Regions from separate parts of the Roseitalea sp. genome, predicted to be linked through region 3. Evidence: riboswitches for the same ligand, from Rfam matches in the RefSeq annotation. Region 3 holds a riboswitch; each other region holds the start of a gene.
The links. A riboswitch is a leader RNA that binds a small molecule or an ion and turns the genes downstream of it on or off. The one in region 3 is predicted to bind thiamine pyrophosphate.
Positions count from the first base shown of each region.

Region 1: another riboswitch for thiamine pyrophosphate. It lies ahead of AC5E6L_RS06130 (FAD-dependent oxidoreductase); the one in region 3 lies ahead of AC5E6L_RS01340 (YkoF family thiamine/hydroxymethylpyrimidine-binding protein).
Region 2: another riboswitch for thiamine pyrophosphate. It lies ahead of AC5E6L_RS07905 (ABC transporter substrate-binding protein); the one in region 3 lies ahead of AC5E6L_RS01340 (YkoF family thiamine/hydroxymethylpyrimidine-binding protein).

Region 1 is NZ_CFIFWG010000045.1:4,640-8,843, forward strand. It holds gene AC5E6L_RS06110 (nucleoside hydrolase) at 1-496, shown strand, start outside; gene AC5E6L_RS06115 (hypothetical protein) at 723-1,130, opposite strand; gene AC5E6L_RS06120 (DUF6522 family protein) at 1,127-1,447, opposite strand; gene AC5E6L_RS06125 (MarR family winged helix-turn-helix transcriptional regulator) at 1,444-2,043, opposite strand; TPP riboswitch at 2,232-2,329, shown strand; gene AC5E6L_RS06130 (FAD-dependent oxidoreductase) at 2,467-3,447, shown strand; gene thiS (sulfur carrier protein ThiS) at 3,437-3,634, shown strand; gene AC5E6L_RS06140 (thiazole synthase) at 3,637-4,204, shown strand, end outside.
Region 2 is NZ_CFIFWG010000066.1:3,864-8,067, reverse strand. It holds gene AC5E6L_RS07920 (TenA family protein) at 1-200, opposite strand, end outside; gene AC5E6L_RS07915 (ABC transporter ATP-binding protein) at 197-895, opposite strand; gene tenA (thiaminase II) at 892-1,560, opposite strand; gene AC5E6L_RS07905 (ABC transporter substrate-binding protein) at 1,557-2,447, opposite strand; TPP riboswitch at 2,850-2,950, opposite strand; gene AC5E6L_RS07900 (bifunctional folylpolyglutamate synthase/dihydrofolate synthase) at 3,034-4,204, opposite strand, start outside.
Region 3 is NZ_CFIFWG010000006.1:21,236-25,439, reverse strand. It holds gene lpdA (dihydrolipoyl dehydrogenase) at 1-1,194, shown strand, start outside; gene AC5E6L_RS01345 (MipA/OmpV family protein) at 1,381-2,139, shown strand; TPP riboswitch at 2,246-2,357, shown strand; gene AC5E6L_RS01340 (YkoF family thiamine/hydroxymethylpyrimidine-binding protein) at 2,349-2,957, shown strand; gene AC5E6L_RS01335 (ECF transporter S component) at 3,018-3,605, shown strand; gene AC5E6L_RS01330 (ABC transporter ATP-binding protein) at 3,577-4,204, shown strand, end outside.

The sequences.
Region 1 (4,204 bases), on a different contig from region 3:
GTGCGACCCGGAAGCGGCGGACATCGTCTTTGCGAGCGGCGTGCCGCTCTGGCTGGTCGGCCTCAATGTGACGCGGCAGGTCGGGCTGACCGCCCGCGACATCGAGCGGCTGAACGCGGGCGGCCGCATCGCCCGCACCTATGGCGCCCTGCTCGGCTTCTTCAGGGACAGGCTGAACGAGATCCACGGCTTGTCGAGCGCATCGCTGCACGATCCGTGCGCGCTGGTCCCCTTCATCGTTCCGGACCTGATCACCTATGCGCGCTGCCCGGTCGAGATCGAGGCGGGCGACGGGCTGACGCGCGGCATGACGGTCTGCGATTTCCGCAATCTGACCACCGCCAGGCTGGCGAACATTCGACCGGCGAAGCGCGCAAACTGCGAGGTCGCCGTCGCGGTCGATGCGCGCCCCCTCGTGGACCACATCATGGATGCCATCCTCGCATGGCCGGAACGCGGCGCGTTGGAGAGCCCCCATGCGCGCAGCACGCCATGACCGCGGGCCATCCCTTCAAGCGCAGGCGCCCGAACGCGATGACAGCCGCCTTGCGGCCGATCGTGGCGAGCTGGCCTCGGTCACGGTATCGGAACAGCGCAGGCAAGGCTTGCGCGCCCGCCGAAACCTGCCCCCACGATGACGATATGCGCGCGCGCCGGCATGGTGATGGTGTCCGGAGCGAGGCGCAAACGCGCCTGCTTGCCGGATGTCGGAATGTCACTGCTCATGCACCGCTACCATCTCCCGGAAGGCCGGTCCCGCGCCAGAAAGCGATTGCCTCATCGACCATCGCGCCGTGGTACGCCGCCGCGTCCGGGCCCGACGGGTCGCCGTCGAAGCGCCCCAGTTCCTTGGCGATGTCGAAAAAGCCGGGCGCCGGCATCCCGCCCCGGGCGCGGCTGATGACGAGCGCCGCGATGAAGGGGTGTCCGTTGGCCGCGTCCTGTCGCATCAGCCGTTCGAGCGCTTCGGTAAGCTGATGGATCGTGTTCGGAGGGACAAGGTCCAGCGCGTCGGCCAGCGCCTTGTATGTGATCGGCTCACCGCGCGCCGCGATCCTCTGAAGGTGTGTCCGCGCCCGTCCGGCCAGCGATTGTGTCGTCGGCAAAGCGTTTTCGGAGACGGCCGTCATGATGCGCCCCTGGCGAGGTCGAAGAGGCTGAGCGCATCATTCGCAGGCTTGCCTGCGGCGATCGGCAACGGGTCTTCGAGCAGGCTGCCGTCGGCTTCGATCACGACGCGCCAGGCCCGCGCGCGATATCGGAACGTCAGGCGCGTGCGGCCCGCATCTTCGTCCTGGCCGGTTTCGGCAAGGCTCACGACCAGGCCCTTGGCCATGTTCTGCTTCAGCGCTTCGACCGTCAGGCCGAGCCTGGGCGCCAGCACTTCGGCATCGATGGTGATCTGTGCATTGTTCACCTCTACGGCCGCACGCGGAATCGTCGTCATCGCCGCGCCGTTCCGATACCCGGCTGCCCGAACCTGCCGGATGAGAAATTGATGCAGAGCTGCTCCAATTCGTCCGCCGCGAGGGGCTCGCTCAAAAAGCCGCATTCATAGGCGTCCGCGCCGTCCTGGCAGCAACCGTCCCCTCTGAAATAAACGCAGGTTTTACAGGTCCCGAACAGCGGTTTGCCCGCCTGCAAGGCAACGCTCCCAAGCAAGCGCTGGAGCACGGCGGAAAAACTGCCGCGGACGCCCGGGGGCAGAGCGTCCGCGGCTCGCACCAGGGCCTCGATGGGATCGTCCTTCAAAAGCGCCCTGGCTTTCGGCGTCGGATCCAGCCTGACGCTTCGGCCGTCGGTGTCGGAACGGGCCTGTTGCAGATAGCCGTCCGCGACCAGACCCTTGATGGTTTGGGAGGCGGTGCCCCGCGTCGTGCCGTGGAACGCGGCGAACGCCGAAGGGGTGCGCGAGAAACGGTTGGCCCTGGCGAAATATCTCAATCCGGTCCACTGTGTCGGGGTCAACCCGCCCACGAGGCCGTCGCCCGACGCGATGCGCCCAAGGTGCAGGATCAATTCGGCGATCACGCGGCTGGCCATGCCGAGGTCCTTCCCCGAGAGCTTGGAGGGTCACTGTATATGATAGCGATGCCAAACTTCTTTGGCGAAATTATGATTTCGATACGATACTAAAAATGATTTCGCTTCGAGACTGTCCGGCTGATCGGTCACGCAGGCGCTTCGAGGCGAATGCATTGACACGTCAAAGCGGGCCACCTAAACCTTGGAGCGTTGGACAGGGGCGTCCGCGCTTGCCGCGTTCTGAGAAGCACCCTTCGAACCTGAACCAGATCATGCTGGCGTAGGGAGTCCGCGATGTTCGTCTTCCGGGCGCCAACGTCCTGATTGTCATCGCGTCTCCCCGGCCTGAAAGGGGAGAGATGGAGAACCCTGGACTCAATCCTCACCGGATGCACGAAACATCTGTCAAGACCGAGCCGGGGCGCGGACGCCCGCTGGCCGATGGCTGACGTTACGGTCATCGGCGCGGGCGTGGCCGGCCTTTGGGCCGCCTGGGCCCTGCTTGAGCAGGGCCTGACGCCGCACTTGGTCGACCGGGCCGGCGCGCCCGAGCGGCACGGCTGTTCATGGTGGGCCGGCGGCATGCTGGCGCCGGACTGCGAGGGCGCGCTGGCAGAGCCGGTCGTCGTCGCCCATGGCCGCGACGCCGCTGCGGCCTGGGCCGCGGTCACCGAGGTGACCGAACGCGGCACGCTGGTGCTCGCGCCCGAACGCGACCGGGCCGATCTCGACGCGTTCGCCGGCCGCACCCTGGGGCACGAACCGGTCGACGGTGCCGGCATCGCCCGGCTGGAGCCCGAACTGGAAGGCCGCCACCGGCACGGACTTTTCTTCAAGCACGAAGCCCATATCGAACCGCGACGGGCGCTGGCCGATTTGGTGGGGCACCTTGCCGGCAAGGGCGTCGCGATCGAACGGGCACACATATGCCCGGAAGACATTGCCGGCCCCGTGATCGACTGCCGGGGCCTGGCCGCGCGGGACGCGCTCGGCGATCTGCGCGGGGTGCGAGGCGAGATGATAGTTCTGCGCTCCCGCGAGATCGTGCTGCACCGCCCCATACGCCTTCTGCATCCGCGCCATCCGCTCTATGTCGTCCCGCGCGAGGACGGGCTTTTCATGCTCGGCGCGACGCAGATCGAAAGCGCCGATCGGTCCGGCGTGACCGCCCGTGCGGCGCTGGAGCTGTTGTCTTCGGCCTATGCGCTCGATCCGCGCTTTGCGGAGGCGGAAATCGTCGAGACGGGCGCCGACCTGCGGCCGGCCTTTGCCGACAATGTGCCGCGCATCGTCCGGCGCGGCCGCGTGCTGCATGTGAACGGGCTGTTCCGCCACGGCTATCTCATGGCGCCGGCCTTGGCGCGACAGGCGGCGGCCTGTCTCGCCAAGGGACACAAAGGGGATCTCGTCCATGAAAATTGACGTGAACGGCGTGCCGCAGGATGTCGAGGCCGCCACGGTCGAGGACGCGCTGCAAATGCTGGGCTGGGGCGAGCAGCGGGTTGCCACGGCGCTCAACGGGACCTTCGTTCCCGCCGCCGCGCGCGACGAGACGGCGCTGTCGCCCGGCGACCGGTTGGAAGTGCTGACCGCGATGCAGGGAGGCTAGGCATGCGCGATTTCTATGGCGTACGCCTGACCACCCCCATGATGCTCGGCACGGCGCGCTATCCGTCGCCGGCCGTGATGGAAGCGGCCTTCCGCGAAAGTGGTGCCTCGGTCGCCACGGTCTCGCTCCGGCGCGAGCGTGAGAGTGGACAAGCCTTCTGGGATATCGTCCGCGCGCTCGGCATTCATGTTCTGCCCAACACGGCAGGCTGCCACACCGCCCGCGAGGCCATCACCACCGCCTGCATGGCGCGCGAATATTTCGAGACCGACTGGATCAAGCTCGAAGTGATCGGTCACGCCGATACGCTGCAACCCGATCCTTTCGGCCTGGTGGAGGCCGCCGAGGCGCTGTGCGCCGACGGCTTCAAGGTCTTCCCCTACACGACCGAGGATCAGGTGCTTGCCAAGCGGCTTGTGGATGCCGGCTGCCGGGTGCTCATGCCCTGGGGCGCGCCGATCGGGTCCGGCCAGGGGCTGAACAATCCGCACGGCCTGCGGACCCTGCGGGCCGCGTTCCCCGACATCGCGCTGGTGGTGGACGCCGGACTGGGCCTGCCCAGCCATGCCG
Region 2 (4,204 bases), on a different contig from region 3:
TCGGCAAGGCTGGGCGCGTGTTCCACCGCGCAGGCCAGCAGCCGCACGAAGCCATCGACGAACTGGTAGTCCTGTTGCAGGTATCCGGCCATTTTTTCGCGATCCAGCGACCCGTCTGCCAGCGCATCGGTAAAGGCGTGCGTCGTCGCGGCGCGCCACTCTTCGGCAACCTGCGATCTGAGAAACTCGGTCGCGTTCATATCTGTCTCCTCAGTTGGCCCAAAAGGTCCGCCTGTGTTCGCAGCACATCGGCACCGTCCACCGGGCGGGGGATGGTTCCGGGCGGTGCCGGCACATCCAGCAGGCCATCGGCGGCCATGATCACGATCGTCTGTCCGAGCCGCGCCGCCTCGCCGGGATCATGGGTCACCAAAAGCACGGTCCGACCGGACAAAAGCTCCGCCGTCAGATCCTGCATTTGCAGGCGGGTCAGCGCGTCGAGCGCGGAGAAAGGCTCATCCAGCAGAACGACCGGGCGGTCCTCCATCAGCGTGCGCGCCAGAGCCACGCGTTGCCGTTGCCCGCCCGAAAGGCTGCCCGGTTTCTTGTCTGCATGACCGGCAAGTCCGACACGCGACAGGACCTGCGCGCCGCGCGCTGGATCCGGCGCCTCGCCCCGCAGCCGCGCGCCGATCAGGACATTGTCCAAAGCGGTCAGCCAAGGCAGCAACAGATCGTCCTGCGCCATCAGCGCGACATTGCCCGCGCCTTCAATCGTGCCGTCAAGTTCGATCGCATCATCCAAGCCGGCAAAGAGCCGCAGAACGGTGGATTTGCCCACCCCGCTGGCGCCAAGCAGACAGGTCCACCGGCCGGGCGCAAGCGTCAAATCCATCCCGGTGAAAATGGGTACCCCGTCGATCGAGGCCGATCCGGACAGCGAAAGCGCGGTCAAGGGGACAACCCCATGTCCCAGAAGCCCACTTCCAGCCTTGTCGCCGTGGCGAACCGTTTGTGCAGCGCCGCCCAGCGGGGACTGGTTTGCGGATCATCGCCCAGACGTCGCGCTACCGCACCGTCAAGCAATGCGCCCACATCGCGACATACCTGCTGATAGTCGTCGCCGGCATAGGTCGCGATCCAGCCGGCATAGGTATCCGAGCGTGACGAGGCAGCCAATGCCGCCCCGATCTCGCCATAGCCCATCACGCAAGGCGCCAGTGCCGCCAGCAGATCCAGCAGGTCGCCGGAATGGCCGGCATCGAGCACATAGCGCGTGTAGGCAAGATTTTCCGGCCGCTCTTCGGTGGCAAACAGATCTGCCTCATCAATACCCGCTTTGGCGCAGGTCTTGATGTGCAATGCAATCTCCCCGTTGATCAGCCCGTTGACCGTGCCCGCCGCAAGCCGCATCTCCTCGACCGTGTCGGCCTTGGTGACCGCCAGCGCCCAGGCGCGCGAAAAATGGATCAGGAAGACGTAATCCTGGCGCAGATAGTGCACGAACGCCGCGCGGGGCAGGCTGCCGTCGCCCAGCCCCCGTACGAAGCGGTGCTTGGCATAGGCAGACCATTGGGGTGTCATGTCCCGCCAGGCGGTGAAGGTCGCACCGAAACTCATTCTTCCGCTCCCAGATCGACGGCGAGCATGGACACGGGCCGTGTGCCTTCGATCAGGCCGCTGTCGGCCAGAAACCGCTCAAAGCGCGCATAACGGCCTTCGTCCAGCGCCTCGGGCCGCAAGGCAAAGCGCGGCAGTGTGTCGACCCAGGCCTTGGCGTTCAGCGCGTCATCGAGTTCCGGTGCATAATTCTTGAACAGCTCCCAGCTTTTGTCGGGGTTGTTCACGATATACTGGGTGGCCAGTTCCGTGGCGCGCAGGAAGCGCCGGATCTGATCCTTGTCCATGCGGTCGGGATTGGTGACATAGATCAGTTCGTCATAGGTCGGCACGCCCTCTTCCTCGACATAGAAGCAGCGGCCTTCGACACCTTCGATTTCCATCTGGTTCAGTTCGAAATTCCGGTAGGCGCCGATCACCGCATCCACCTGGCCCGACATCAACGAAGGCGAAAGCGAGAAGTTGACGTTCACCATCTCCACCTCATCAAGGCCAACCCCGTGCCGGTCCAGCATCGCCGTCAGGACGGCCTCTTCGATCCCGGCGACCGAGAAGCCGATCCTGCCGCCTTTCAGCTGGCTGATCTCCTGAATCGGGCCATCCTTGACCACCAACAGGCAATTGAGCGGTGTCGCGATCAGCGTGCCGACCCGGATAAGCGGCAGGCCCTCGGCCACCTGCAAATGCTGGCTTGGCTGGTAGCTTATGGCGATGTCGCCCTGACCCGCCGCCACCAGTTTCGGTGGCGCGGACGGATCGGCGGGCGGGATGATTTCCACCTCAAGGCCCTGATCGCTGAAATAGCCCAACTCCTCCGCCACGATGATCGGACCATGGTCAGGGTTGATGAACCAGTCCAGCAGCAGGGTCACCTTGTCCTGCGCCATGGCGGGCGTCGCCAGCAGGAGGCCGGCGGCAGTCAGCAGATGTTTCACGAAAGTTCTCCTTAATCTCGTGGATCCGTCTCCAGGAGCGGGAAGCCTGGTCTTCCCGTTCCAATGTCGCGAAAGCCGTTCGGCCGCATGCCAGGCCCGACCGGCGCGCCAGCACGGCCCGTTGGCCGGGGCAGGAAATCGCCGGGCGCTATCGCAGACGGCGCGGTGAAGGTGGTGGCTGGCGGGGGGTCGGATGCGCCATCGAAGCGAAATCCGCCAAAGCGCAAACTGGCTGCGTCATAGGTGATCAGGCCGCCCGAATCCGGGCCGGCCATCGTCAGTGCGTTGGCCACCATGCGCATACCCCTCTGGTGCGGACCAGGCCGGGCATGCAGGCAAAAGCGATGTGGATATGGGCGTCCATGTGCTGTTTCCTACGCCGGTCCTAACCGGTTCAGGTTCAATGGGTTTGCGTCGCCGCATCTCAGCCCGTACGGGCACCCCAACAGTTCAATTATCGATTACAGCCCAGCTCCCCTTTGGTCAAACCGATTTCCGGAAAGGACAGCCGTCACGGTGTCCTTGATGACAAACCGCTCTAGGCGGGTGGCGTGCCGTTCTCGCGCAGAACGGCGCCGGCAAGATAGAGCGAGCCGCCGATCAGGATGCGCGGAGGCCGTTCGAGCCCGTTCCAGCTTTCGGCGATAAGGCGCAGGGCCGACGCCACATCGTCCATCGGTTCCGCCGAAAGTCCCGCTTCGCGCGCCTGGCCCGCGAGCATGCCAGGATCGCGGCCGGCCTCGCTGTCGGGCACCGGCACGGTGAAGACGTGCCGGACCAGCCCCTCGAACACGCGCAGATACCCCGCCGCGTCCTTTGCTTCGAGCATCCCCGTGATCATGAACAGGGGCCGTTCGACCTCTTCCTCGCGCGCGGCGAGGAATTCGGCGGCCATGGCCGCCCCGTCCGGATTGTGTCCGCCGTCGAGCCATATCTCGGCGCCCTGCGGGGCGATGTCCGTCAAATGGCCGTTTGCAAGCCGCTGCATGCGCGCCGGCCAGTCGACCGCCTGCATCGCCCGCTCGGCGCCCGCTTCGGTAATGACGAACCCGCCGGCGCGCAGCGCCGCGATCGCCACAGCCGCATTGGCGAGCTGGTGCCGGCCGCGCAGCGCGGGCAGCGGCAGGTCCAAAAGGCCCTCGGTGTCCTGGAAGACGAAGCGGCCATGTTCCTCGAAGGCGATGAAGTGCTCGCCATAGAGACGCGCGGGGCAGCCGTGCGCTTCGGCGCGCGCCGCCAGGACCTCCCGCGCCTCCGCATAGGGCTGGGCGGCGATGACCACCGGAACGCCCGGCTTCATGATGCCTGCCTTCTCGCCGGCGATCAGGCCGACCGTGTCGCCGAGATGGGCCTGATGGTCGAGACCGATCGGCATGATGACGCTGACGGCGGGCCGCTCGATCACGTTGGTCGCGTCGGCGCGGCCGCCAAGGCCCACTTCGATGACCGCCGCGTCCGCCTCGTTCTCGCTGAAAAGGACGAACATGACCGCCGTCAGGATCTCGAACACGGTGATCTTGGCGCCGTCATTGGCGGCGGCCACGCGCGCGACCGCCCCGGCCAGCACGGCGTCGTCGACGAGCGCACCGGCGATGCGGAAGCGTTCGTGCCAGCGCACCAGGTGGGGCGAGGTGTGCACGTGGGTGCGGTGGCCGCCCGCTTCCAGAAGCGCCCGGCAGAAAGCGGCGCAGGAACCCTTGCCGTTCGTT
Region 3 (4,204 bases):
GTGGGCAAGCCCAAGCTCGATCTCAAGGCGATGATGGCGCACAAGGACGCCACCGTGAAATCCAATGTCGACGGCGTCGATTTTCTGATGAAGAAGAACAGGATCGACGTCCATCGCGGCACCGGTTCGATCCTCGGCGAGGGCAAGGTCAAGGTGACGCCCGGCGAAGGCGAGCCCACCGAGATCGACACAAGGCACATCGTCATCGCCACCGGCTCGGATGTCGCCGGTATTCCCGGCGTCGATGTCGCGTTCGACGAAAAGGTGATCGTCTCGTCGGAGGGCGCGCTGTCGCTGGGCAAGGTGCCGGGCAAGATGATCGTCGTGGGCGGCGGCGTGATCGGTCTGGAATTGGGTTCGGTCTGGTCGCGGCTCGGCGCCGAGGTCACCGTGATCGAATATCTGGACACGATCCTGGGCGGCATGGACGGGGACGTCGCGCGCCAGTTCCAGAAAATGCTTGCCAGGCAGGGCCTGACCTTCAAGCTCGGCGCAAGGGTGACCGACGTGCGCAAGGCCGGCAGGGGCGGCCATGTCACCTACGAGCCGGTCAAGGGCGGGAACACCGAAACGCTCGACGCCGATGTCGTTCTGGTCGCCACGGGGCGCAAGCCTTACACGGAAGGGCTGGGGCTGGCCAAGGCCGGCGTCGTCATGGACGATCGCGGCCGGGTCGAGATCAACGAGCACTGGCAGACCTCGGTGCACGGCATCTGGGCGGTCGGCGATGTGGTCAAGGGGCCGATGCTGGCCCACAAGGCCGAGGACGAGGGCATGGCGGTGGCCGAGCGCATCGCCGGCCGGGCCGGGCACGTGAACTATGACGTGATCCCCAATGTCGTCTACACCGAACCGGAAGTGGCCTCGCTTGGCAAGACCGAGGAGGAGCTCAAGGCCGACGGCGTCGACTACACGGTCGGCAAGTTTCCCTTCAGCGTCAATGGTCGCGCGCGCGCCACGCTGGCGACCGACGGTTTCGTCAAGATCCTGGCCGACAAGGCGACCGACCGGGTGCTCGGCGCGCACATCGTCGGCAAGGGCGCGGGCGATCTGATCCATGAATGCGCGGTTCTGATGGAGTTCGGCGGCTCGTCGGAGGACCTGGCGCGCACCTGCCATGCCCACCCGACCATGAGCGAGGTGGTGCGCGAGGCGGCGCTTGCGGCGGCGACGGGCAAGCCGCTGCATATGTAGGCAAATCCATGGCGGCATCTGTGCGCGCCATGATGAACCGTTTGTAAACCATGTCCTGCTTCAGTCGAGGCCCGAGGCATTTGAGCGATCTCGTCATCCGAACCGGTTCTGCTGCGTAGACGGCTTGACGGAATCGACCGACCACCGTCTTTGTTCCCGCAAGCGTCCGACAAGGAAATCAGCACCATGTTCAAGCACGTCTCCGGCGCCTGCGCCGCCCTTGTCCTCGCCATGTTCGCAGCGGCCGCGCCCGGCCTGGCGCAGGAGCGACCGGGAATCGATCTGGAACTTGGAGGCGGTGGCCAGTTCGCGCCGCGCTACGAGGGCGCTTCGCAGATCCTGGTCACGCCCTATCCGATCGTTCGCATCAAGCGCCTTACACTGCCAAACGGTTTCCAGCTCGGCGGCCGCAAGGGCGGGGTTTCGATCGGGCCGTCCTTTGCCGTTCGCGGTGAACGCACCGCCGCCGACACGCCGGCCCTGACCGGTCTTGCCGATGTCGATCTGGCGATCGAGTTCGGGCTCGAAGCCGGCTACGAGGCTGACCATTTCCGCCTCCACGCCAGCCTGCGGCGCGGGTTTGGCGGCCATGAGGGCTGGACCGGCGAAGCGGGCGCCGATGTCGTCGTCAGACCGCGTCCGGGCCTGAAAGTCCATGCCGGCCCCCGACTCTCCTATGCGGATGCGACCTATGTCGACACCTATTTCAGCGTGCCCGCCGGAACGGCGGGGTTCGCCGCCTTCGATGCCGATGCGGGTATCAAATCCTGGGGCGTTGAGACGGGCGTGCGCTACGACGTCAGCGCCGGATGGGCGGTCGAGGGGCTTGCCGCCTATGAGCGGCTGACCGGTGATGCGGGCGCCTCGCCCGTCACGGCCCTGGGCAGCCGCGACCAGTATCGCTTCCGGCTGGGGCTGGTGCGCAAGCTCCGGATCGACTTCTGACCGCGCTCGCCCGCGCCCCACGCTGCGTCGAACCGCTCGTCTGCGCGGCCGCGTGCCGGGCGCGGCCGTCGGGCGTTTACAAGGCCGCCCGCGCCCGCTAACAGTGATCTGTCGACAGGGGTGCCCCGTGATGCCGGGGCTGAGATGCGGCGCGCAAGCCTGCGGACCCTCAAGCTGATCTGGATAATGCCAGCGGAGCGAGGCGAGCCATGTTTTCCGGCGCACAAGTGTCCCTGTACCCCATGTCCGACGATTTCGTCGGCATCATCACGGGCGCGCTCAAGGCGCTCGATCCTCATCGCGACCATCTGCGGATCGAGACAGACGATATCTCCACCCTGGTGGTCGGACCGCCGCAGATGCTGTTTGCCGCCATGCGCGACCTGTTCGTCTCCGCCGCCGCGACGGACGCCCATTGCGTCTTGTCGGCGGCCGTCTCGCGCGGCTGTCCCGGCGAGCCGGACGATCCGATCTGCACGCCGATCGCGGGCCGGATGTCGGACGAGCCGCTCGAACGGCGCGCCGCCGCTGCCCTGGAAGCGGTCAGGGCGGCACCCCGGACGGGGCGGCACGTCGCCTGCCAGTTCTCGCTCTATCCGCTCGGCGCCGACCATCATATGGACGAGATCTATGGGTGTATCGGCTTTCTGAAGGGCTCTGGCGTCTTCGACCGGTCCAAGAACTTCTGCACCAGGCTCTGTGGCGACGCCGGCGCGGTGTTCGCCGCGCTGGGCGAGGCGTTCGTCCGCTTCGGTCCGGCGAGCGGCCATGTCGCGCTCGACGTAACGGTATCGGCCAACAGCCCGACCCGTCCCTGAACGCGCGTCGTGCGTTGCGGCGCTCTTGTTCCCCCAACTTCCTCACGAAAGGGGCATGCCATGACCGGAAGCAATCTTTGGACCTTGCGCGAAACGCTGATCATTGCCGTCCTCGGCGCGGTCTTCGGCGTTCTCTATCTGGCCTGGGTGCAAGTGTGGCTCATCGCCCAGGCCGTGTTCGGCCCGGTCACCATGGATGTGGTCATGGGCTTCTGGTTCATCGTCTCGATGATCGCGGCGGCGATCATCCGCAAGCCGGGCGTTGCCCTGACCTCCGAGGTGCTGGCGGCGGCCACCCAGGTCCTGCTCGGCTCGCCTGCCGGCTTGATCCTGCTGCTCTCGGGGCTGGTCCAGGGGGCGGGCGCCGAGGCTGTCTTCGCGGCCACGCGATGGAAGCGCTACTCGCTGCCGGTGCTGATGGCGGCCGGCGTCGGCGCGGCGGTGTTCTCCTTCATCTATACGTGGATCCGCTTCGACTATGGCGATCTGGCGCCGACGCTGCTGGTGGTCATGTTCACGCTGCGCTGCCTGTCGGGCGCGCTGCTGGGCGGCCTGCTCGCCTGGATCGTCGTCAACGCCCTCTACAGGACCGGCGTTCTGTCCGGCCTCAGGATCGATCATGACCGTCGCGCGACGGCCGCCGCTTGACGTTGCCGGGCCCGTGCCGCTTGCGTGGTGGGATCGCGTCACGGTGCGCTATCCCTACGCGCGGCGCGCGGCGGTCGGCCCTGTGTCGCTTGCGGTCCGGCCCGGCGAGCGCATGCTTGTGCTCGGACCGTCCGGCTCGGGCAAGTCGACCCTTCTGCAGACGCTGACCGGCATCGTGCCGCAATCGGTGCCGGCGGCGGTCACTGGCCATGTCCGCCTCGACGGCCGGTGCGTTGCGGACCGAAGCCCGGCCGGCTGGGCCGACACGGTCGCCCAGTTCTTCCAGGACGCCGACCGCACGCTCACCGGCCTGTGCGTGGAGGACGAGATCGCCTTCGCGCTCGAAAACCGCGCCATGCCGGATGATGAGATCGCACGGCGCGTCGAGGCGGTGATGGCGCAGGTCGGCTTGCCGGCGCACTGGCGGACGCGGCGCACCTCGACATTGTCGGGCGGCGAAAAGCAACTTGTCGCCCTTGCCGCCACGCTGGTCGCCGAAGCGCCCATCTTCGTGGCCGACGAGCCGACGGCCAGCCTCGCGCCGGCGGCGGCGAACCGCGCATACGATCTGCTGCTTCAGACCGGCGGAGAACAGGCCG